Regions from separate parts of the Kocuria sp. UCD-OTCP genome, predicted to be linked through region 1. Evidence: predicted binding sites of a transcription regulator. Region 1 holds the regulator's gene; the other holds the start of a gene.
What was found. Region 1 encodes LexA, which represses DNA repair genes until DNA is damaged. Its sites were predicted from a motif close to TCGAACANNTGTTCGA; they were not measured.
Positions count from the first base shown of each region.

Region 2: the regulator LexA is predicted to act here: its motif matches at 1,104-1,119, upstream of H488_RS32560 (DNA polymerase III subunit alpha).

Region 1 covers NZ_AOSQ01000017.1:33,319-43,567, forward strand. The annotation lists gene hisH (imidazole glycerol phosphate synthase subunit HisH) at 1-109, opposite strand, end outside; gene hisB (imidazoleglycerol-phosphate dehydratase HisB) at 106-735, opposite strand; gene H488_RS25110 (histidinol-phosphate transaminase) at 880-1,983, opposite strand; gene H488_RS25115 (hypothetical protein) at 2,074-2,502, opposite strand; gene lexA (transcriptional repressor LexA) at 2,847-3,626, shown strand; gene H488_RS25125 (ATP-dependent DNA helicase) at 3,793-5,871, opposite strand; gene hflX (GTPase HflX) at 5,876-7,504, opposite strand; gene H488_RS25135 (class I SAM-dependent methyltransferase) at 7,645-8,307, shown strand; gene dapF (diaminopimelate epimerase) at 8,351-9,340, opposite strand; gene miaA (tRNA (adenosine(37)-N6)-dimethylallyltransferase MiaA) at 9,391-10,249, opposite strand, start outside.
Region 2 covers NZ_AOSQ01000047.1:3,281-13,529, reverse strand. The annotation lists gene H488_RS32565 (LysR family transcriptional regulator) at 1-848, opposite strand, end outside; gene H488_RS32560 (DNA polymerase III subunit alpha) at 1,128-4,511, shown strand; gene H488_RS32555 (PRC and DUF2382 domain-containing protein) at 4,697-5,746, shown strand; gene H488_RS32550 (MFS transporter) at 5,820-7,010, opposite strand; gene thrS (threonine--tRNA ligase) at 7,216-9,333, shown strand; gene H488_RS32540 (HIT family protein) at 9,330-9,908, shown strand; gene H488_RS32535 (M3 family metallopeptidase) at 9,958-10,249, opposite strand, start outside.

The DNA.
Region 1 (10,249 bases):
CGGCCTCGAGGGCGCGCACGGCCGAGCGCACGTTGCCGGCGCCGTAGTCGAGGACCGTGACGGTGGGCCGGGCGGCGCCGTCGGTCGCGGCGGTGCCGTCGGCGCTCACAGGGCCCCCTTCGTGGACGGGATGCCGCGGACCCGGGGATCGGGCTCCACGGCCTGGCGCAGCGCGCGGGCCAGGGCCTTGAACTGGGCCTCGGCGATGTGGTGCGGGTCCCGGCCGGCCAGCAGCGTGACGTGCAGGCAGATCCCGGCGTGGTGGGCCAGGGACTCGAAGACGTGCTGGACCATGGAGCCGGTGAAGTGCCCGCCGATGAGGTGGTACTGCTGGCCCTCCGGCTCGCCGGTGTGCACCGCGTAGGGCCGGCCGGAGATGTCGACCACGGCGTTGGCCAGGGCCTCGTCCAGCGGGACGGTGGCCTCGCCGAACCGGCGGATCCCGGCCTTCTCGCCCAGCGCCTGGCGCAGGGCGTCCCCGAGGACGATCGCGGTGTCCTCGACGGTGTGGTGGACGTCGATGTGGGTGTCCCCGGTCGCCCGGATCCGCATGTCGATCAGGGAGTGCTTCGACAGCGCGGTGAGCATGTGGTCGTAGAAGGGCACCGAGGTGTCGATGTCGTTCTCGCCGGTGCCGTCGAGGTCGATCTCGACGGACACCGTGGACTCGCTCGTGCGCCGCTCCAGGGCGGCGCGGCGGGGCGCACGGGTGCCGGTGGTGGTCTGGTCGCTCATTCGGTGGGAACTCCTCGCGGGCGCGGCACGGCCGTCGGTGGGCCGCGGATGGTCCGGGCCGGGACGCACGGCGGCGCCCCGGGCCCGGTGGTGGTGGTCTGCCTCCATGCTATCCGGGTCGGGAGGACCCGGCCCCGGGGCCCCTCAGCCGGCGGAGACGATCCGCTCCATGCTGGTCAGGAACGCGGTGGTCTCCTCCTCGGTGCCGGCGGTGACGCGCAGGTGGCCGGGGATCCCGACGTCCCGCACGAGCACCCCGTCCTCGAGCAGCTCCCCCCACACGGCCCGGGAGTCCTCCATGCCGCCGAAGAACACGAAGTTGGAGTCCGACTCGGCCGGCTCCAGCCCGATCCGCTTGAGCTCGTCGACGATCCGGTCGCGCTGGACCTTGATGTCCTCCACGTTGGCCAGCAGCGACTCCGAGTGGCGCAGGGCCGCCAGGGCCGTGGCCTGGGTGACGGCGGAGAGGTGGTACGGCAGCCGGACCAGGCGCACGGCGTCGGCGACCTCCGGCGCCGCCGCGAAGTAGCCGAGGCGGGCGCCGGCGAGCGCGAACGCCTTGCTCATGGTGCGGGAGACGATCAGCCGGGGCCGGCCCTCGAGCAGCGTGAGCGCGGTGGGGGTGCCGCCGTGGGAGAACTCCGCGTACGCCTCGTCGACCACCACGACGGTGCGGAACTCCTCCCCCGCCTCGTACACGGCGGTGACCACGTCCGAGCCCAGCGCGGTGCCGGTCGGGTTGTTGGGCGAGCAGAGGAAGACCACGTCGGGGCGGTGCCGGCGCACCTGCTCGGCCGCGGACTCCGCGGACAGGCCGAAGTCCGCCGCCCGCTCCCCGGCGACGAAGCCGGTGTGCGTGCCGGAGGCCAGCAGCGGGTACATCGAGTAGGTGGGGACGAAGCTGAGCAGGGTGCGGCCCGGGCCGCCGAAGGCCTGCAGGATCTGCTGCAGGATCTCGTTGGACCCGTTGGCCGCCCACAGGTTCCCGGGCCCGAGCCCGTGGCCGAGGTACGCGGCGAGCTCCTCGCGCAGGGCGGTGAACTCGCGGTCCGGGTACCGGTTGAGGGTCCAGGCCGCCTCGGTGACCTCCCGGACGATCGCCGCGTGCACGTCCGCCGGGACCGGATGGGTGTTCTCGTTGGTGTTGAGCGCCACGGCGACGTCGAGCTGCGGGGCGCCGTACGGCGTCTTGCCGCGCAGGTCGTCGCGGAGCGGGAGGGCGTTGAGTCGGTCCAGGTTCTGCGTCACCCGGACAGTTTAGTGCTCCGCCCGGGGCGTACAGATCGGGGCGTACAGATCGGGGTGCACAGAGCGGGGCGTGCTGATCGGGCGGGCGGCTCAGGCGGCCGGGACCTCGAGGAGCTGGCCGGCCACGAGCACGGAGCTGTCCAGGTCGTTGAGCTCCACGATCTCGTCCATGACCTCCCGCGGGTCCCGGTCCGGGTCGGCCACCACGGCGAGCTCCCACAGGCTCTGCCCGGGGAACACGGTGGTCTGCTCGGTCCCGGAGCCCGGGACGGGTGCGCTCGTGGCCGTGGCCGTCGAGGGGACGAGGAAGATCACGGCGAGCACCACCAGGGCGGCGGAGCCGGCCAGGACGGGCAGCCCCAGGAACACCAGGCGGCCGCGGCGGGTCAGGGTCAGCGGGGTGCGGGACGCGGAGCGGGCGGGACGGGCCCGCCGGAGCGCACGGCCGAGCCCCCGGGCGGATCCTGCGGACTCGCGGCGGCGGGCGACGACGGGGGTGAGGGTGGCACTGGCACTCATGACATGAACTCCTTGACGTTCCCGCACGGAGCGGGCGATCTCGAACACCGGTCCGGTCGACGACCCTCGCGGGCCTCCATTCGATCGAACATACTTTCGAATACCGATGACCCATGTCTAGCACGTGTCTGCGAATGCTGTCGACAGCGGGTCGTACATATGTTTGAACACACACGGCGTGTCGCCTAGGCTGAGGACAGGTCCGGGCCCCCGGCCGGCGCGCGCTGCGGACCCTCTGCGCCTGCCGACCGGGACCCATCGAACCACCCGGGTCCGACATCGGAACCGGGACCGCGCAGACCGGCTGCGGCACCTGCAGCCGGACGGGAAAGGACGACGCTCCCATGGCCCAGCCCCCCACCCCCGAGGAGCCCCGCGCCCGGGGCGCCCGCCCCGGGGCACGCTCGCGCAGCCGCGGGCTCACCGTGCGCCAGCGCACCATCCTCGAGGCCATCCAGCGCTCCATCGCCGAGCACGGCTATCCGCCGTCCATGCGGGAGATCGGGGACCTCGTGGGCCTGGCCTCGCTCTCCAGCGTCACCCACCAGCTCGCCCAGCTCGAGAAGCTGGGCTATCTGCGCCGCGACCCCAAGCGCCCGCGGGCCATGGAGGTGCTCACTCCCCTGCAGCTGCGCGGGACCGCCGGGGCGGAGTCCGCCGAGCCGTCGGAGGAGGCCCCGGCGGCACCGGCGGGCCGGACCGCTCGTCCCGCCGCCCAGAACGCCGTGGCCGAGCTGTCCACCTCGGCGGACGTGACGATGGTCCCCCTGGTGGGCCACATCGCCGCCGGCGGGCCGATCACGGCCGAGCAGTCCGTGGAGGACGTCCTCGCGCTGCCCCGCCAGCTGGTCGGGCACGGCGAGCTGTTCATGCTGCGCGTCAAGGGCGACTCGATGATCGACGCCGCGATCTGCGACGGCGACTGGGTGGTGGTGCGCCGGCAGAGCGCCGCCGACAACGGGGACATCGTGGCCGCCCTGCTCGACGACGAGGCCACGGTCAAGACCTTCCGCCAGCGGGACGGCCACACCTGGCTGCTGCCGCAGAACACGCGCTACGAGCCGATCCTCGGCGACCACGCCACCGTGATGGGCAAGGTCGTCTCGGTGCTGCGCAGCCTCTGAGCCGCCGCACGCCCCGGCACCCGGGCCCTCCGCCGCCGGTGGGGGGCCCGTTGCCGTCCGGGCCGGCCGCCGTCCGGACACCCTGTTGTTCGGACACCCTGCTGTCCGGACCCCGTGCGGGCCCGGCGCGGTCCGGGCAGACCCCCCGGGCGGCAGCGGGACGTGCTCAGCCCACGGAGAGCCGCTGCAGGGCGCCGAGCACCACCTGGCGGTCCGTGGTGGTCCACAGCGGCGGCAGGGACCCGCGGAGGAAGCCGCCGTAGCGGGCGGTCGCGATCCGGGAGTCCAGGATCGCCACGACGCCCCGGTCCCCGCCCGCGCGGATGAGCCGCCCGGCCCCCTGGGCGAGCCGCACGGCCGCGTGCGTCGCGGACACGGACATGAACCCGTTGCCGCCGGCCCGTTCCGCGGCGCGGCTGCGGGCGCTCGCCAGCGGGTCGTCCGGGCGCGGGAAGGGGATCCGGTCGATCATCACGAGCCGGCACGAGGCCCCCGGGACGTCGACGCCCTGCCACAGGCTCATCGTGCCGAACAGGCTCGTGGCCGGGTCGTCGGTGAACTCCTGGACGAGTCCCGCGAGCGAGGACTCCCCCTGGCACAGGATCGGCAGGTCGGTGCGCCCGCGCAGCGCCTCGGCCGCCTCCTCCGCCGCCCGGCGGGAGGAGAAGAGCCCGAGGGCCCCGCCCCTGGAGGCCTCCAGCAGGGCCAGCATCTCGTCCAGCTGGGCCTCCGTGAGCCGGCGGCCGGGCTTCTCCAGGTGCTTGGCGAGGTAGAGGATGCCCTGCTTCGGGTAGTCGAACGGGCTGCCGACGTCCACGCCCTCCCAGCGCGGGGCGCCCTCGCCCCGCAGGCCGAGGGCGCCGGCGGCGGAGTCGAAGGACGAGCCGACGGACAGGGTGGCGGAGGTGAGGACCACGGTGCGCCCGTCGAAGAGCCCCTCCCGCAGGGTGCCGGCCACGCTGAGCGGGGCCACGTGCAGGGTCGCCGGGTCGGTGTCCTCCGCGGGCACGTAGCCGCGGCCCGGCTCCCAGCCGCCCTGGCGCGAGATCCACAGCACCTCGCGGTGCTCCTCGGCGGCGAGGATCCGCTCGGCCAGGTCGAGGACGTCGCTCACCCGGGAGCGGGCCATCTGCCGGCCGGCGTCCCCGTCCTTCTCCCCGGGACCGGCCTTGGACTCGGTCATCACGGTGCGGGCGGCGTCCCGGATCTGGGCCACGGCCGCCGCCTGGGCGTCCCCGAGGCCGCGGTGCAGCAGCTCGGCGGGAGCGCCCATCAGGGCGGCCTCGAGGTTGGCGGCCCCGGCGGTGAGCGAGTCGGGGCTCGCGGAGGTGTGCTTGCGCGCGGACGCGGCGGCCGAGCGGACCATCGCCGCGGAGAGCTGTCCGGTGACGGCGCCCGTCACCCGGTCCTGGAGCTCGTGGGCCTCGTCGATGACCACGACGTCGTGCTCGGGCAGCACCGTGATGCCCTCGAACGCGTTGATCGCGAGCAGGGCGTGGTTGGTGATGACGATGTCGGCCTCACCGGCCCGCTGCTTGGCGAGCTCCGCGAAGCAGTCCTCGACCAGGGGACAGCTGCGGCCCAGGCACTCCTTCGCCGTGACCGACACCTGGCGCCAGGCGCGGTCGCTGACCCCGGGGAGCACCTCGTCCCGGTCGCCGGTCCCGGTCTCGCGGGCCCACTCGCGCAGGCGCTGGACCTCCTGCCCCAGCCGCCCGGGGTTCTCGGCGGCCTCGGGCTGCGGCGGGCCGGGGTGCGGGGCGGCGTCGGGCAGCGCGAAGAGCGCGCCGGGCTCGTCGTCGGACGGGTAGCCGCCCTCGATCTTGTGCAGGCACGCGTAGTTGCTGCGGCCCTTGAGCAGGGCCACGTCCACGTCCCGCTCGAGCTCGCCCTCGAGGGCGGCCAGCAGGCGCGGCACGTCCCGGCCGACGATCTGCGACTGCAGCGCGAGCGTCGCGGTGGCCACGACCACCGGCTTGTCCGCGCGCTGGGCGTGCTCCACGAGCGGGGCCAGGTACGCGAGGGACTTGCCGGTGCCGGTCCCCGCCTGGACCAGCAGGTGCCGGCCCCGGTCCAGGGCCTCGGCCACCTTGGCGGTCATCAGCCGCTGCCCGTCCCGGACCTGCCCGCCCATCGCGGTCACGGCGGTGTCCAGCAGGGCCAGGGAGTCCTTGGCCCCGGGCAGGGTCTCCGGGCGCACGCCCGAGACGTCGTGCCCGGACTCGTCCACGAATGCGGCGGCCACGCGCTCAGGCGCTCTCGGCGCCGAAGCCGGGAGCGCGCTCGGGGGCGAACTCCGCGAGCTCGGCCGCGAGGTCCTCGCGGACCTTCACGAGCAGGTGGGTGCCCTCGGGCAGGTGCTCGGTGCGCAGGATCTCCGCGTCCCAGTCGTGCAGCCGGCTGACCACGTCCCCGCGCTGGTAGGGGACGAGCAGGTCCAGCACCGTCTCGGGCCGCGGGATGGACTCGCTGATCCGCTGCCGCAGCTCCTCGATGCCCTCCCCGGTGCGGGCCGAGACCACCACCACGTTGCGCTCGCGCTGCTTGATCCGCTCGACCACGAACGGGTCGGCGGCGTCCACCTTGTTCAGGGCGATGATCTCGGGGATGTTCTGCGCGTCGATGTCCGTGAAGACCTGGCGCACCGCGCGGATCTGGCCCTCCGGGTCCGGGTGGGAGGCGTCCACCACGTGCAGGATGAGGTCGGAGTCGGCGACCTCCTCCAGGGTGGAGCGGAACGCCTCGACGAGCTGCGTGGGCAGCGACCGGACGAAGCCGACCGTGTCCGAGAGCGTGTAGCCGATGCCGTCCGGTGTCTGCGCGCGGCGGACCGTGGGGTCCAGGGTGGCGAACAGGGCGTTCTCCACGAGCACGCCCGCGTCCGTGAGCCGGTTCAGCAGCGAGGACTTGCCCGCGTTGGTGTAGCCGGCGATCGCCACCGAGGGCACGGAGTGGCGGCGGCGGTTGAGCCGCTTGGTCTCGCGCGCCGGCTTCATCGCGGCGATCTCACGCCGCAGCTTGGCCATGCGGGTGCGGATGCGCCGGCGGTCCAGCTCGATCTTGGTCTCACCGGGGCCGCGGGAGCCGATGCCCTCACCGGCGGCGGCGCGACCGCCGGCCTGGCGGGACAGGGACTCGCCCCAGCCGCGCAGGCGCGGGAGCAGGTACTCGAGCTGGGCGAGCTCGACCTGGGCCTTGCCCTCCTTGGACTTGGCGTGCTGGGCGAAGATGTCGAGGATCAGACCCGTGCGGTCGATGACCTTGACCTTCACGACGTCCTCCAGCCCGCGCCGCTGGGAGGGGGCGAGCTCGGAGTCGACGACGACGGTGTCCGCGCCGGTCGCGGCGACGATGTCCCGCAGCTCCTTGGCCTTGCCCGAGCCCAGGTACGTGGCCGGGTCCGGCTTGAGCCGGCGCTGGACGATGCCGTCCAGCACCTCGGAGCCCGCGGTCTCGGCGAGCGCGGCCAGTTCGCGCAGGGAGTTCTCGGCCTCCGCGAGCGTGCCCTCCGTCCACAGCCCGGCCAGCACCACGCGCTCCAGGCGCAGCTGGCGGTACTCGAGCTCGGTGACGTCCTCGAGCTCGGTGGACAGGCCCGCGACGCGGCGCAGCGCGCGGCGCTCCTCGAGGTCCTGCTGGTCGCCGTCGTGGACGGTGTGCCCGTCCTCGGCGTCGGCCAGCTCCCGGGCCCGGCCGGAGAACCGGCCCGGCGCGGTGGAGTCGTCCTCGGGGGCGGTGTCCTGCCCGGCGGCCTGCTCCCGGGCACGGGCCCGGGACAGCACGCGCTCGACGACGTCCTCCAGGTCCTGCCGGCTCAGGCCGTTCTCGGGCTCCGCGGCGTCGCGGGGCTCGGCAGGGGTTTCACGGGGGTGGGTCATGGTTCCTTTCGGACGGGATGCTGATCAGTACATTCTAGTGGCGGAGCCGGACATCCCGGCGTCGGAGCCGGGCGTCCCGGCGGGGTCCGCGCCGGTTCCCGGTGCGTGCGGGGCGGGCGCTGTCGGTAGCATGGGGCGCTATGGCACCGCCTCCCGACTCCCCCGATCCCGTGGCCGGCCCGGCGACCCCCAACCCGGGGACCGAGCACTACTTCTCCGAGGACCCCTCGGTCCCCGAGGTGCGGCGGTCCGTGGCCGTGCGGCTGCGGGGGCGGGAGGTCTCGCTGCAGACCTCCAACGGGGTGTTCAGTCCGCGGGGTCTCGACAAGGGAACGTCCGTGCTGCTGGAAAATGTTCCCGACCCCGCCGGGGCGGAGCTCCTGGACATCGGTTGCGGGTGGGGCCCGATCGCGCTGAGCCTGGCCGGGGCCGCCCCGGGGGCCCGGGTCACGGCCGTGGACGTCAACGAGCGCTCGCTCGGGCTCACCCGGGACAACGCGGCGGCCCTGGGCCTGACCGGCGTGGAGGCGCTGCTGCCGGAGCAGGTGCCCGCGGAGCGGCGCTTCGACACCATCTGGTCCAATCCGCCCATCCGGATCGGCAAGCAGCAGCTGCACGAGCTGCTCCTCCAGTGGCTGCCGCGGCTGGCCGAGGGCGGCACGGCGTGGCTGGTGGTGCAGAAGAACCTCGGGGCGGACTCGCTGCAGAAGTGGCTCGGCACCGCGCTGGGCGCCGCCTTCCGGGTCTCCCGGCACACGACCGACAAGGGGTTCCGGGTCCTGCTCGTCGAACGGCGGGACTGAGCGACCGGCACCGGGCCGCCCCACAAACCTCAGGCCTCAGGCCTCAGACGAAGGTGCCGTCGGCCACCAGCACGGCCGGTCCGGCCAGCACCACGTGCTCGGCGCCGTCGGGCGCGGGGACGAACGTCACGGAGACGATGCCGCCGGGCACCTGCACGAGCCACTGGTCGGGGGCCGTGGCGCCGCCCCAGAAGCGCGTCGCGGCCGCCGCGGCGCACGCGCCCGTCCCGCAGGACTGCGTCTCGCCCACGCCGCGCTCGTGCACGCGCATCCGCACCCGGCCCACGCCGTCGTCGTCGCCGTCGGCGGGGACCACGAACTCGACGTTGGTCCCGTCCACGGGCTCCGGGCGCACGACGGGAGCAGTGTGCAGCCCGAGCTGGTCGAGCTTCTCCCCCTCCGCGAGCGCCACGACGGTGTGCGGGTTGCCCATGCCGATCGACAGCGCGGGGCGGGGCACCTTCAGCCCCTCGGCGGTCACGACGGCGTCCGAGCCGCGGGACCGGGCCGCGTCCCCGTCGAGGAAGGTCCACGGCCCCATGTCCACGGCGTAGCCGGAGTCGGTGCGGGCCACGGTCTTCACCCCGGCGCGGGTGCCGATGCGCAGCACGTCCCCCTCGGGGACCGCGGCGAGACCCCGCTGGAGCAGGTAGTGGACGAAGACCCGCACCCCGTTGCCGCACATCTCGGCGACGGAGCCGTCGTTGTTGCGGTAGTCCATGAACCACTCGGCGTCCGGCGCCGCCTCGAGGACGGCCCGCCCCTCGGGGATCGCCTCGGAGCGCACGGCGCGGATCAGCCCGTCCCCCCCGATGCCGCGGTGGCGGTCGCACACCAGGGTCACCAGCTCGGCGTCCAGGGCCAGCTCCGCGTGCGGGTCGGTCAGCAGCACGAAGTCGTTGCCCGTGCCGTGGCCCTTGGCGAAGGCGCGGCCCCGGAGCTCCCCCCAGGGGCCGGCGTCGGCGCCGGGGGCGGTGTCCGGGGCGGGGCGGGTGTCCTCGTGCTGGGCGGTGGGGCTCTGGGCGGAAGTCACCCGGCCATGATACGCGGACCCGGCCGCCGGTCCGCGGCCGGGTCCGCGGTTCAGCCCCCGGCCGCGACCCGTTCGACGACGTCCGCGGCGCGCTCCGCGAGGCCGGGCGCGGACGGGTCCAGCCAGTGCACCCGGGGGTCCGCACGGAACCAGGTCCGCTGGCGGCGGGCGAAGCGGCGGGTGGCCACCACGGTGGCCTCGACCGCCTCCGCCACGGTGGCGCGGCCGTCCACCACGTCCAGGAACTGGCCGTAGCCCAGGGCACGGGAGGCCGTGCGCCCCTCGCGCAGCCCGCGGGCCGCCAGGGCGCGCACCTCGGTCTCCAGGCCGGCCTCGACCATGGCCCCGACCCGGCGGGCGAGCCGGTCGTGCAGCGCGGCACGCTCGAGGTCCAGGCCGATCTGCACCGTGGGCTCCACGTGCTCGCGGCGGGGCATGAAGGACGTGAACGGGCGGCCGGTGAGCTCCCACACCTCCAGGGCGCGCACCAGCCGCCGCTCGTCCTGCAGCCGGGCGGCGGACGCCGGATCCACCTGGCGCAGCCGCTCCCGCAGGGCGCCGGGGCCCCGCGCCGCGAGCTCGTCCTCGATCCGGGCCCGCACCGCGGGGTCGGTGCCGGGCAGCTCGAGCACGTCCAGGGCCGCGCGCACGTAGAGTCCCGAGCCGCCCACCAGGACGGGGACCCGGCCGCGGACGCGGATTTCTGCGAATCGGGTCCGGGCGGCGCGCTGGAAGTCCGCGACCGAGGCCTCCTCGGTGACGTCGAGGACGTCGAGGAGGTGGTGGGGCACCCCGCGCCGCTCCTCCGCGGTCGCCTTGGCGGTGCCGATGTCCATCCCGCGGTAGAACTGCATGGAGTCGGCGTTGACGACCTCCCCGCCCAGCCGCAGGGCGAGCTCGACGCCCAGG
Region 2 (10,249 bases), on a different contig from region 1:
CGGGCGGCCGGGGTCAGGTGCGCCGGGCGGCTGAGCACGGCCACGTGCAGCACGGTGACCGGTTCGATCCGCAGCACCCGCAGCCCTGCGGCGCGCGCCAGCGGGGTCCAGGAGGAGGGCAGCACCGCGTGCCCGACCCCGGCCAGCACCAGCGGGAGGACCGAGGTGCGGTGGGCGACCTCGGCGGCGATCTCGACCGGCACCCCGCCGGCCAGGGCGTCGTCGACCAGCCGCCGCATCAGCGAGCCCTGCTGGGAGACGACCACCCGGTGCCCGGCCAGGTCCTCCCGGCGGATGGCGTGCCCGTCACCGAAGGTGTCCGCCTGCGGTGCCACGATGAGCACCAGGGGCTGCTGCTCCAGGTGCATCACCTCGACCTCGGCGGAGCGGAACGGGTGCTCCGAGCCCAGGATGCCGATCTCGGCGCGGCCGGTGCGCACCGCGTCGACCACCTCCTCGGGGGTGAAGGCCGCTTCCACGCTGACCGTCACGGCCGGGTGGGCTCCCGCGTAGGCGGCGATCATCGACGTGAGCGGTTCGACGCCGGGGGAGGGCATGGCGACCACGTCCAGGCGGCCGCTGCGCACCCCGCGCAGGTCGTCGACGGCGGACCGGGCGGCCTCCAGGTCCCGGACCACCACCCGGGCCGGGCCCACCAGCTCCTCGCCGGCCTCGCTGAGCACCACCCGCCGCCCGATCCGGTGGAACAGCGGCACCCCCAGTTCCCGCTCGAGGCCCTTGATCGTCTGGGACAGGGAGGGCTGGGCGATGAGCAGCTGCTCCGCGGCGCGGGTGAAGCCGCCGTGGTCCACCACGGCCAGGAAGTACGTGAGCTGCCGGACGTCCATCGTCGTCTCCTCCTGCGTCCGTGCGGCGGGGGTGCGGGCCCCTCGGTGCTGCCCGTGGGTGCAGGAAACAACATGCCACAGAAGTGCGGCATCCCCGTCCCGGAACGAGGGCGTCCCCGTGCGCGGCGCCCCTGCGGGCCGTGGGCGGATCGTGTCCCGCCCGGGCCCTGCGTCCTCCTGGGCCGGCGTGCGCCGCCACGGACGCCCAGGAGCCGGAGTTCCCGCGGCCCCGGTGGTTTGCAATTGACTTAAGATTCGAACACGTATTCGAATGGGGGCGTGAGCTTTCCGCACCTGCACGTCGCCACCGCCTTCAGCGCCCACTTCGGGGTCAGCCGGCCTGCCGTCCTGGCGGCCGCCGCCGCGGCGGACGGCGCGGACGCCCTCGCCTGCACCGACCGGGACGGGCTCTACGGCGCGATCAAGCACCTGGGCGCGTGCCGGGAGCACGGCATCGACCCGGTCCTGGGGGCCGACCTCGCCCTGCTGGACCCCGGCCGCGAGCGCGCCCTCGGCCGCGTGGTGGTCCTGGCGGCCGGCGGCACCGCCGGTGCGGGCTACGCCGCCCTGTGCCGGCTCGTCTCCACCGCCCACGCCGCAGCGGGCCCGCCCGGGGTGACCGCCGCCGAGATCGCGGCCGCCGCACACTCGCCCCGGCACGGGGAGCCGGTTCTGACCGTCCTGCTCGGGCCCGCCTCCGACGTCGGGCAGGAGCTCGCGGCCCGCCGCTACCGCACCGGGCGCGCCGCCCTGGCCCGGTGGCGGACCCTGCTCCCCGCACCGGCGCTCGCCGTGGAGGTGGTCTCGCACCTCGCCGCCCCCGGCACGGCGTGCAGCACCTCCCACGCGGCCCGGATGCTGCGCGCCGCCCTCGAGGCGGGGCTGACCCCCGTGCTGACCAACGCGGTGCGCTACGCCACCCCCGCCGAGGCCGCCACCGCCGACGTCCTCGACGCCGCCCGCGCCCTCACCCCGCTCGAGACCCTCGGGGCGCGCGCCGGCCACGCACCCGGCGGCAGGGCCGCCGGGCGGACCGGGACGTCCCGGCGGACGACGGCGCCGGAGCCGCTGCAGCCCAACGGCCAGGGCTGGCTCAAGTCCGCCCGGCAGATGCGCGCGCTCGCCGCGGAGATCGCCCGGGCCGCGGACCTCGGCGCGGCCGGGGCCGCGGCCCTGCTGGCGGGCACCCAGCGGGTGGCCGACCGGTGCCGGCTGGATCCGGTCGCCGACTGCGGCTGGGGGCGGCCGGTGGTGCCCGAGGCCTCCGTGCTGGGCCTGGACCGGCCGGCGCCCGCAGAGCTGCGGGCCCGGTGCGAGACGGGGCTGGGCCGCCGCTACCCGGGCCGCCGCATGACACGGGCCGTGCGGGACCGGCTGGAGCAGGAGCTGGGGGTGATCGAGGACCTCGGCTTCGCCTCCTACTTCCTCACCGTGGCCGAGGTCTCCGCGATGATCGGGCAGATGGGGGTCCGCCACGCCGCCCGCGGCTCGGGGGTGTCCTCGCTCGTCAACTATCTGCTCGACGTCTCCCAGGTGGACCCGCTCGAGCACGAGCTGCTCTTCGAACGCTTCCTCTCCAACGACCGCTCGACCCTCCCGGACATCGACATCGATGTCGAGTCGGCCGAGCGCCACCGCGTCTACCGGCGGATCTTCGAGCGCTTCGGCCCCGAACGGGTGAGCCTCATGAGCATGCAGAACGCCTACCGGGCCCGCGGTGCCGTCCGGGACGCCGGGCTGGCGCTCGGCATCGACCCCGAGACCGTGGACGGCGCGGCCAAGCAGCTGTGGCACCTGCCGGCCTCGGCGCTGCGGGAGACCATCGCCCGCCAGCCGGAGCTGCGGGACTTCGCCGAGCAGGTGGCCCAGGAGAAGCAGCTCGACCTCCTCGTGGACCTCACCGAGCGCCTGGACCGGCTGCCCCGGCACATCTCCATGCACCCGTGCGGGGTGATCCTGGGGGACCTGAGCCTCCTGGACCGCACCCCGGTGCAGTCCAGTGGGACGGGGATGCCCATGAGCCAGTTCGACAAGCACGACATGGACCCCATGGGCATGCTCAAGCTCGACATCCTCGGCGTGCGGATGCAGTCGGCGCTCGCCCACGCCGTCGACGAGGTGGCCCGCACCCACCCGGACCGGCCCCGCCTGGACCTCGAGGCGATCCCCGTGGACGACGGGAGGACGTTCGAGCTCATCCGCTCGACCCACACCCTGGGGTGCTTCCAGATCGAGTCCCCGGGCCAGCGCGAGCTCATCGGCAAGATGGCGCCCACGAGCTTCCGCGACCTCATCGTGGACATCTCCCTGTTCCGTCCCGGGCCGATGCACTCGGACATGGTGCGCCCCTACCTGGAGCACCGCCACGGCTGGTCCGCGCCCGTCTCGATCCACCCGTCCCTCGACCCGATCCTCGCCGAGACCCACGGCGTGACCGTCTTCCACGAGCAGGTCCTGCGCATCCTCGACACCTTCACCGGATGCGGTCTCGCCCGGGCCGACGAGCTGCGCCGCCGGCTGGGCTCCGAGCGCCAGCTCGAGGTGGAGGAGTTCTTCCGCGAGCGGGCCCGTGCGCGGGACTACCCCCTGGACGTGGTGGACAGGGTCTGGGAGACCCTGGCGGCGTTCGGCTCGTTCGGCTTCTGCAAGGCCCACGGCGCGGCGTTCGCGGTGCCCACCTACCAGTCCGCGTGGCTGAAGGCCCACCACCCGGAGGCGTTCCTCGCGGGGCTGTGGGAGCACGATCCCGGGATGTACCCCAAGCGCCTGCTCGTGGGGGAGGCGCGGCGGATGGGCATCCCCGTCCTGCCCGTGGACGTCAACCGCTCCGACGAGCACTACCGGGTGGAACGGCTCGACGACGACCCCGCCCGCCTGGGCGTGCGCCTGGCCCTCACCGGGATCCACGGGGTCTCCCGGGCCGAGGTCCGCCGGATCGTGGCGGGGCAGCCCTACGCCTCGCTCGCCGAGCTGCGGCAGCGGGCCCGTCCCGCCCGGCGCACCCTCGAGCGTCTCGCCGCCGTGGGGGCCTTCGACGGCCTGCTGCGCCGCTCCGGCGGCCCCGCGTCCCGCGCCGACCTCGTGCACGCCCTGCGGGCCCGGGCGGACAGCGGCCGGCCCGCCCGGCCGGCCGGGGAGGTCGAGGGACAGCTGGCCCTTCCGCTCGGGGACCTCGAGCTGCGCGCCCTGCCCGCGGAGCGCCCCGAGCCCACCCTGGCGGAGAAGGTCCGCACCGAGCTGGACCTGCTCGCGGTGGACGTCTCGGCGCACCTGCTGGAGAGCTGGGCGCCCCTGCTCGGCGAGCTCGGGGTCACGCCCGCGGAGCGGCTGCTGGAGCTGCGCAACCGGTCCGAGGTGCTCGTGGCGGGGGTGCGGGTCTCGACCATGACCCCGCCCATGCGCAGCGGCCGGCGGGTGGTCTTCGTCAGCCTCGACGACGGCACGGGCGCGGTGGACTGCGCCTTCTTCTCCGACGCCCAGGCCCGCTCGGGGCAGCACCTGTTCGGCACGCGGATGCTGCTGGTGCGGGGCCGGACGCGGCGCACCGGGCCCCGGGGGATCAGCATCAGCGCCGAGCAGGCCTGGGACCTCGCCGACCCCGGAACCCCGGCCGCGGTGCGCGCCGCGGCCCCGCCTAGCCTGCGGGGAGCCGGGGCAGGATGAGCCGGGAGACCGTCCGGATCCAGGGGTTTCACTCTCGGTGAAGCCATTGGCCAGCGAACTGATTGCCAGTATGGTTACTAATAACAGCGGACGAGCTGCACCCCGCCTCCCCGGGCGGAGATCGTCCGCGGCGAGCCCCCCGTCCAGGGGAGCCCGTTGCCTCGCAGAATAGAGAAGGAGTTCTCATGGCTACGTACGACGTGAACGCACTGCTGTCCGCCACCGCCTACGGGTCGGACGGCGACAAGATCGGCAAGGTCGAGCAGGTCTTCCTGGACGACAACACCGAAGAGGTCACCTTCGTGACCGTCAACACCGGTCTCTTCGGCACCAAGGAGAGCTTCGTCCCCGCCGACGGCGCCCAGCAGGACGGCGACCGCCTCGTCCTTCCCTACACCAAGGACGTCGTCAAGGACGCCCCGAACGTGGACGCGGACCAGCACCTCTCCCCGGCCGAGGAGGAGGAGATCTACCGCTACTACAAGATGAACTACTCCGGCACCGACGACCGCGACCGCACCGACCGTGACCGCACCGCCGGCGTTGCCGGCACCGCTGGTGCCGCCGGGACCGCCGGCGCCGCAGGTCTCGCCGACCGCGACGACCGCTACGCCGCGGACACCGACCGCAACGCCGTCCCGGCGACCGGCACTGCCGGCTACCCCGAGAACGACGGGTACGCCGACACCGACCGTGACCGTGACCGCACTGCCGGGATCACCGACGTCGACACCGACCGCACCGCGGGGATCGCCGACGTCGACCGCGACCGCACCGCCGGGCTCACCGACCGTGACCGCACCGACAGTGTCGACAACGGCGTGGTCCGCCACGAGGAGCAGCTGCACGTCGGCAAGGAGCGCCAGGAGACCGGCCGCGCCCGTCTGCGCAAGTACGTGGTCACGGAGAACGAGTCCGTGGACGTGCCCCTCGAGCGCGAAGAGGTCCGTGTCGAGCGCACCCCGCTGAGCGGCACCGAGGCCACCGCCGGCACCATCGGCGAGGAGGACGTCGACGTGACCCTCCACGAGGAGCGTCCCGTCGTCGCCAAGGAGACCGTGGGCGTCGAGAAGGTCGGCCTGGAGAAGGAGACCGTCCGCGACACCGAGCGCGTCGACGCCGAGGTCCGCAAGGAGCAGGTCGAGGTCGAGACCGACGCCGAGCGCGGCACCGGCCTGACCGACCGCAACCGCGGCACCGGCCTGACCGACGACGATCGCCGCGACCGCATCTGATCGCACCCGATCGACTCCGGGGCCCCCGTCACCGTTCTGGTGACGGGGGCCCCGTCGTCGTGCCGGACGCGGTTCACCCCGCTGCCCGCCGGGCCCGCGTGCCGGGCACGGCCGCGTAGTAGACCAGGCCCAGCGCGACCACCGCCGCGGCCGCCACGTACATCCCCCGGTAGCCCAGCGCAGGGACCAGGGCCCCCATGAGCATCGGGCCCAGGGCCACCCCCACGTCCATGCACAGGAAGTAGGTCGACGTGGACAGCCCCACGCGGGTGAGCGGGGCCGAGCGGACCGCGGCGGCCTGGGCCGCCGAGAGCACCGCCCCGTAGCCCACGCCCAGCACCGTGCCCGAGGCGAGCACGAGGAACGGCGAGTCCGCGGCCGCGAGCAGCAGCAGCGCCACCACGAAGAGCAGCAGCGACGGGTACAGCACCGCGTTGTCCCCGCGCCGGTCCTGCAGCCGGCCCGCGAACGGGCGGCTCACCAGGACGGTGACGGCGTAGGCCACGAAGTACGCGCCCGCGGGGCCCACGAGGTCCGCCTGCACGGCGAACGGGTTGAGGAAGGACAGGACCGCCGAGTACCCCACGCCCACGAAGAGCATGAGCGCCGAGACGGGCAGGGCCCGCGCCTCCACGAACTGCCCCACGGAGAAGGACCGCAGCCCCGCCCGCTGCTCGGCGGAGAGGCTCAGCTCGGGGACCCGGGTGACGGCTCCCACGGCGAGACCCAGCAGGGCGACCGTCGTGCACACCCCGAAGAGCGTGTCGTAGCCCACCGCCGTGGACAGGCTCAGTCCCGCCAGGGGACCCAGCGCGGCGGCCAGGGTGGTGGAGAGCATGAAGTACCCGGTGCCCTCGCCCCGCCGGTGCGCGGGGATGAGGGCCTGGACGGACGCGGGCAGCACGGTGGTGGCCATGCCGAAGCCCACGCCGTTGAGCACCCGCACCACCAGCAGGCCCCAGAAGCCGGTGTCGAGCAGGTAGGCGGCGGCGCACAGCGCCAGCAGCACGAGCGCGGCGAGCAGCACGCGCCGGCGCCCGAGCAGCTCCATGTACTTGCCGGTGAGCAGCCGCGCCAGGACCGCCCCGACGATGAAGGCGCTCGTGGCCACCCCGGCCAGCGCCTCGTCCGTGCCGAAGCGCTCCATGGCGTAGAGCGCCATGACGGTCATCAGCAGGTAGAAGTTCATGGAGATGAGGAACTGGCCCGCCCACATCAGCACGAAGCCGGCGGTCCACAGCCGGTGCGGCGGGGGAGAGGGCACCTCCCCTCCCGGTGCGGGCGGGTCGGGCGGTCCGGGAACGTCTGCGGGCATCGGGTGGCCTCACCTCCGCCGGCCATCATCTCACCGCCGCGGCCCCCACCGGCCGACAGGTACCATCGATGCAGTGCGCGCCGCCCGCCGGTGCCGCTGCCACGCGCCCCCCGTACCGGTGCGTGCCGATCCCGACCCGAGGAGCACCTTCCCCATGACCACCGTGCCCGAGCACCAGCCCGAGTCCGCCCCCCTCACGATCACCGTCGACGGCGAGCAGCGCACGGTGGGGACCGGGACGTCCGCCGCGGACCTGTACCGTGAGGACCGCTCCGTGGTGGTGGCCCGGGTCAACGGCGCGCTCAAGGACCTCGCCACCGAGCTGGCCGACGGGGACGCCGTGGAGCGGGTGCTCATCTCCGAGCCCGAGGGCCTCGAGGTGCTGCGCCACTCCGCCGCCCACGTCATGGCCCAGGCCGTGCAGCAGTTGCACGAGGACGCCAAGCTCGGCATCGGCCCCTACATCACCGACGGCTTCTACTTCGACTTCGACGTCGAGCAGGCGTTCACGCCCGAGGACCTCAAGGCCATCGAGAAGCGGATGCAGCGGATCGTGAACTCCACCCAGTCCTTCCGCCGCCGTGCGGTGAGCGAGGAGGAGGCCCGGGCCGAGATGGCGGACGAGCCGTACAAGCTCGAGCTCATCGGCCTGTCCCAGGGCCCCGGCTCCGGCGCGGACGTGGACGCCGCCGCGGAGGGCGCCTCCGTGGAGGTCGCCGCCGGCGAGCTGACGATCTACGACAACGTGGACCGCAAGACCGGGGAGACGGTCTGGAAGGACCTGTGCCGCGGCCCGCACCTGCCGGACACCAAGCTGATCGGCAACGGCTACGCCCTGATGCGCTCGGCCGCGGCCTACTGGCGCGGTTCCGAGAAGAACAAGCAGCTCCAGCGCATCTACGGCACCGCGTGGCCGTCCAAGGAGGACCTCACCGCGTACAAGAACCGCCTCGCCGAGGCGGAGCGGCGCGACCACCGCCGGCTCGGCTCGGAGATGGACCTGTTCTCCTTCCCCGACGAGCTCGGCTCCGGCCTTCCGGTGTTCCACCCCCGGGGCGGGATCATCCGCAAGACCATGGAGGACTACTCCCGGGAGCGCCACACGGAGGCCGGCTACGAGTTCGTCTACACCCCGCACATCACCAAGGGCCACCTCTACGAGGTCTCCGGCCACCTCGACTGGTACCGCGAGGGCATGTTCCCCGCGATGCACGTGGACGAGGAGCGGGACCCGCAGACCGGGGAGCTGACCAAGCAGGGCCAGGACTACTACCTGAAGCCCATGAACTGCCCGATGCACAACCTCATCTTCCGCTCCCGGGGCCGCTCCTACCGGGAGCTGCCGCTGCGCCTGTTCGAGTTCGGGCAGGTCTACCGGTACGAGAAGTCCGGCGTGGTGCACGGCCTGACCCGGGTGCGGGGCATGACCCAGGACGACGCCCACATCTACTGCACCCGGGAGCAGATGAAGGCGGAGCTGACCACCACGCTCGGCTTCGTGCTGGACCTGCTCAAGGACTACGGGCTGGACGACTTCTACCTCGAGCTCTCCACCAAGGACCCCGAGAAGTTCGTGGGCTCGGACGAGCTCTGGGAGGAGGCCACGAACACCCTCGCCGAGGTCGCGGCCGAGTCCGGGCTGGACCTGGTCCCGGACGCCGGCGGCGCCGCGTTCTACGGCCCGAAGATCTCGGTGCAGGCCAAGGACGCGATCGGACGGACCTGGCAGATGTCCACCATCCAGCTCGACTTCAACCTCCCGGAGCGCTTCGACCTGGAGTACCAGGCCGCCGACGGCACCCGGCAGCGGCCCGTGATGATCCACCGTGCCCTGTTCGGCTCCGTGGAGCGGTTCATGGGGGTGCTCGTGGAGCACTACGCCGGGGCGTTCCCGGGGTGGCTGGCCCCCGTCCAGGTCGTGGCCATCCCGGTGGCCGAGGCCTTCAACGACTACCTGCAGGGCGTGGTGGACACGCTCCGGGCCCGCGGCGTGCGCGTGGAGCTCGACGCCGGCTCGGACCGGTTCCCCAAGAAGATCCGCACCGCCTCCAAGGAGAAGGTCCCGTTCGTGCTCATCGCGGGCGGGGAGGACGCGGAGGCGAACGCCGTGTCCTTCCGCTTCCGCGACGGCTCGCAGGACAACGGCGTCCCGGTCGGCGAGGCCGTGGAGCGGATCGTGGCGCACGTCCAGCGGCGGATCAACGAGGAGCCGACGGCCGCCGCCGCCGAGGACCCCCGCGCCGCCGCGGAGACGGCCGGGGTGGGGCAGTGACCGGTACGGCGCCCGACGCCGGGCCCCCGCACCACTGGATCCGCCAGGACGAGTTCGAGATCCCCGGGGTGCCCGACAGCTTCCAGCGGCTGTGGACCCCGCACCGGCTCGCCTACGTGCGCGGCGAGGACCCATCCGTGCGGGAGGACCCCGGGTGCCCCTTCTGCAACGGCCCGCAGCGCGCGGACGAGGAGTCGCTGATCGTCCACCGCGGCGAGCACTGCTTCGTGATCCTCAACCTGTTCCCGTACAACCCCGGCCACCTCATGGTCTGCCCGTACCGGCACGTGGCCGATCTGACGGAGCTCGAGCCGGCGGAGCTGCGGGAGCTCACGGATCTGACCCGCACCGCGGTCGCCACGATCCGCGGCGTCGCGTCCCCGCACGCCTTCAACGTGGGCATCAACCTGGGGGCCGCGGCCGGCGGCTCCCTCTCGGGGCACCTGCACCAGCACGTGGTGCCACGCTGGAACGGGGACGCCAACTTCATGCCGGTCCTCGCCGGGACCAAGGCCATCATGCAGACCCTCGGGGACACCCGCCAGGACATCGCCGACGCCTGGCCCGCGGCCTGATCCGCGTCGTCGTCACACCCGGGGCGTCCGCCCCCGGGCGCCGCGGCGCTCAGCCGCGGGCGTCCTGGGCGGGAGCACCGCGCCGCTGGTGGACGAACTCCTCCCGCGGCTGGAGTCCGCGCCGCTCCAGCAGCGCGCCGAGGTGCGGGCGGCGTCCCAGCAGGGCCTCGAAGGCCTCCATCGGGGCGGTCTCGTTGCCCCGGGAGAGCACCTCCTCGGCGAAGCGCCGCCCGTTCTCCCGGGTCGGTCCGCCGCGGGACGCGAACCACTGCGCCGTGTCGGCGTCGAGGATCTCGGACCAGATGTAGGAGTAGTAGCCCGCGGAGTAGCCGCCGGCGAAG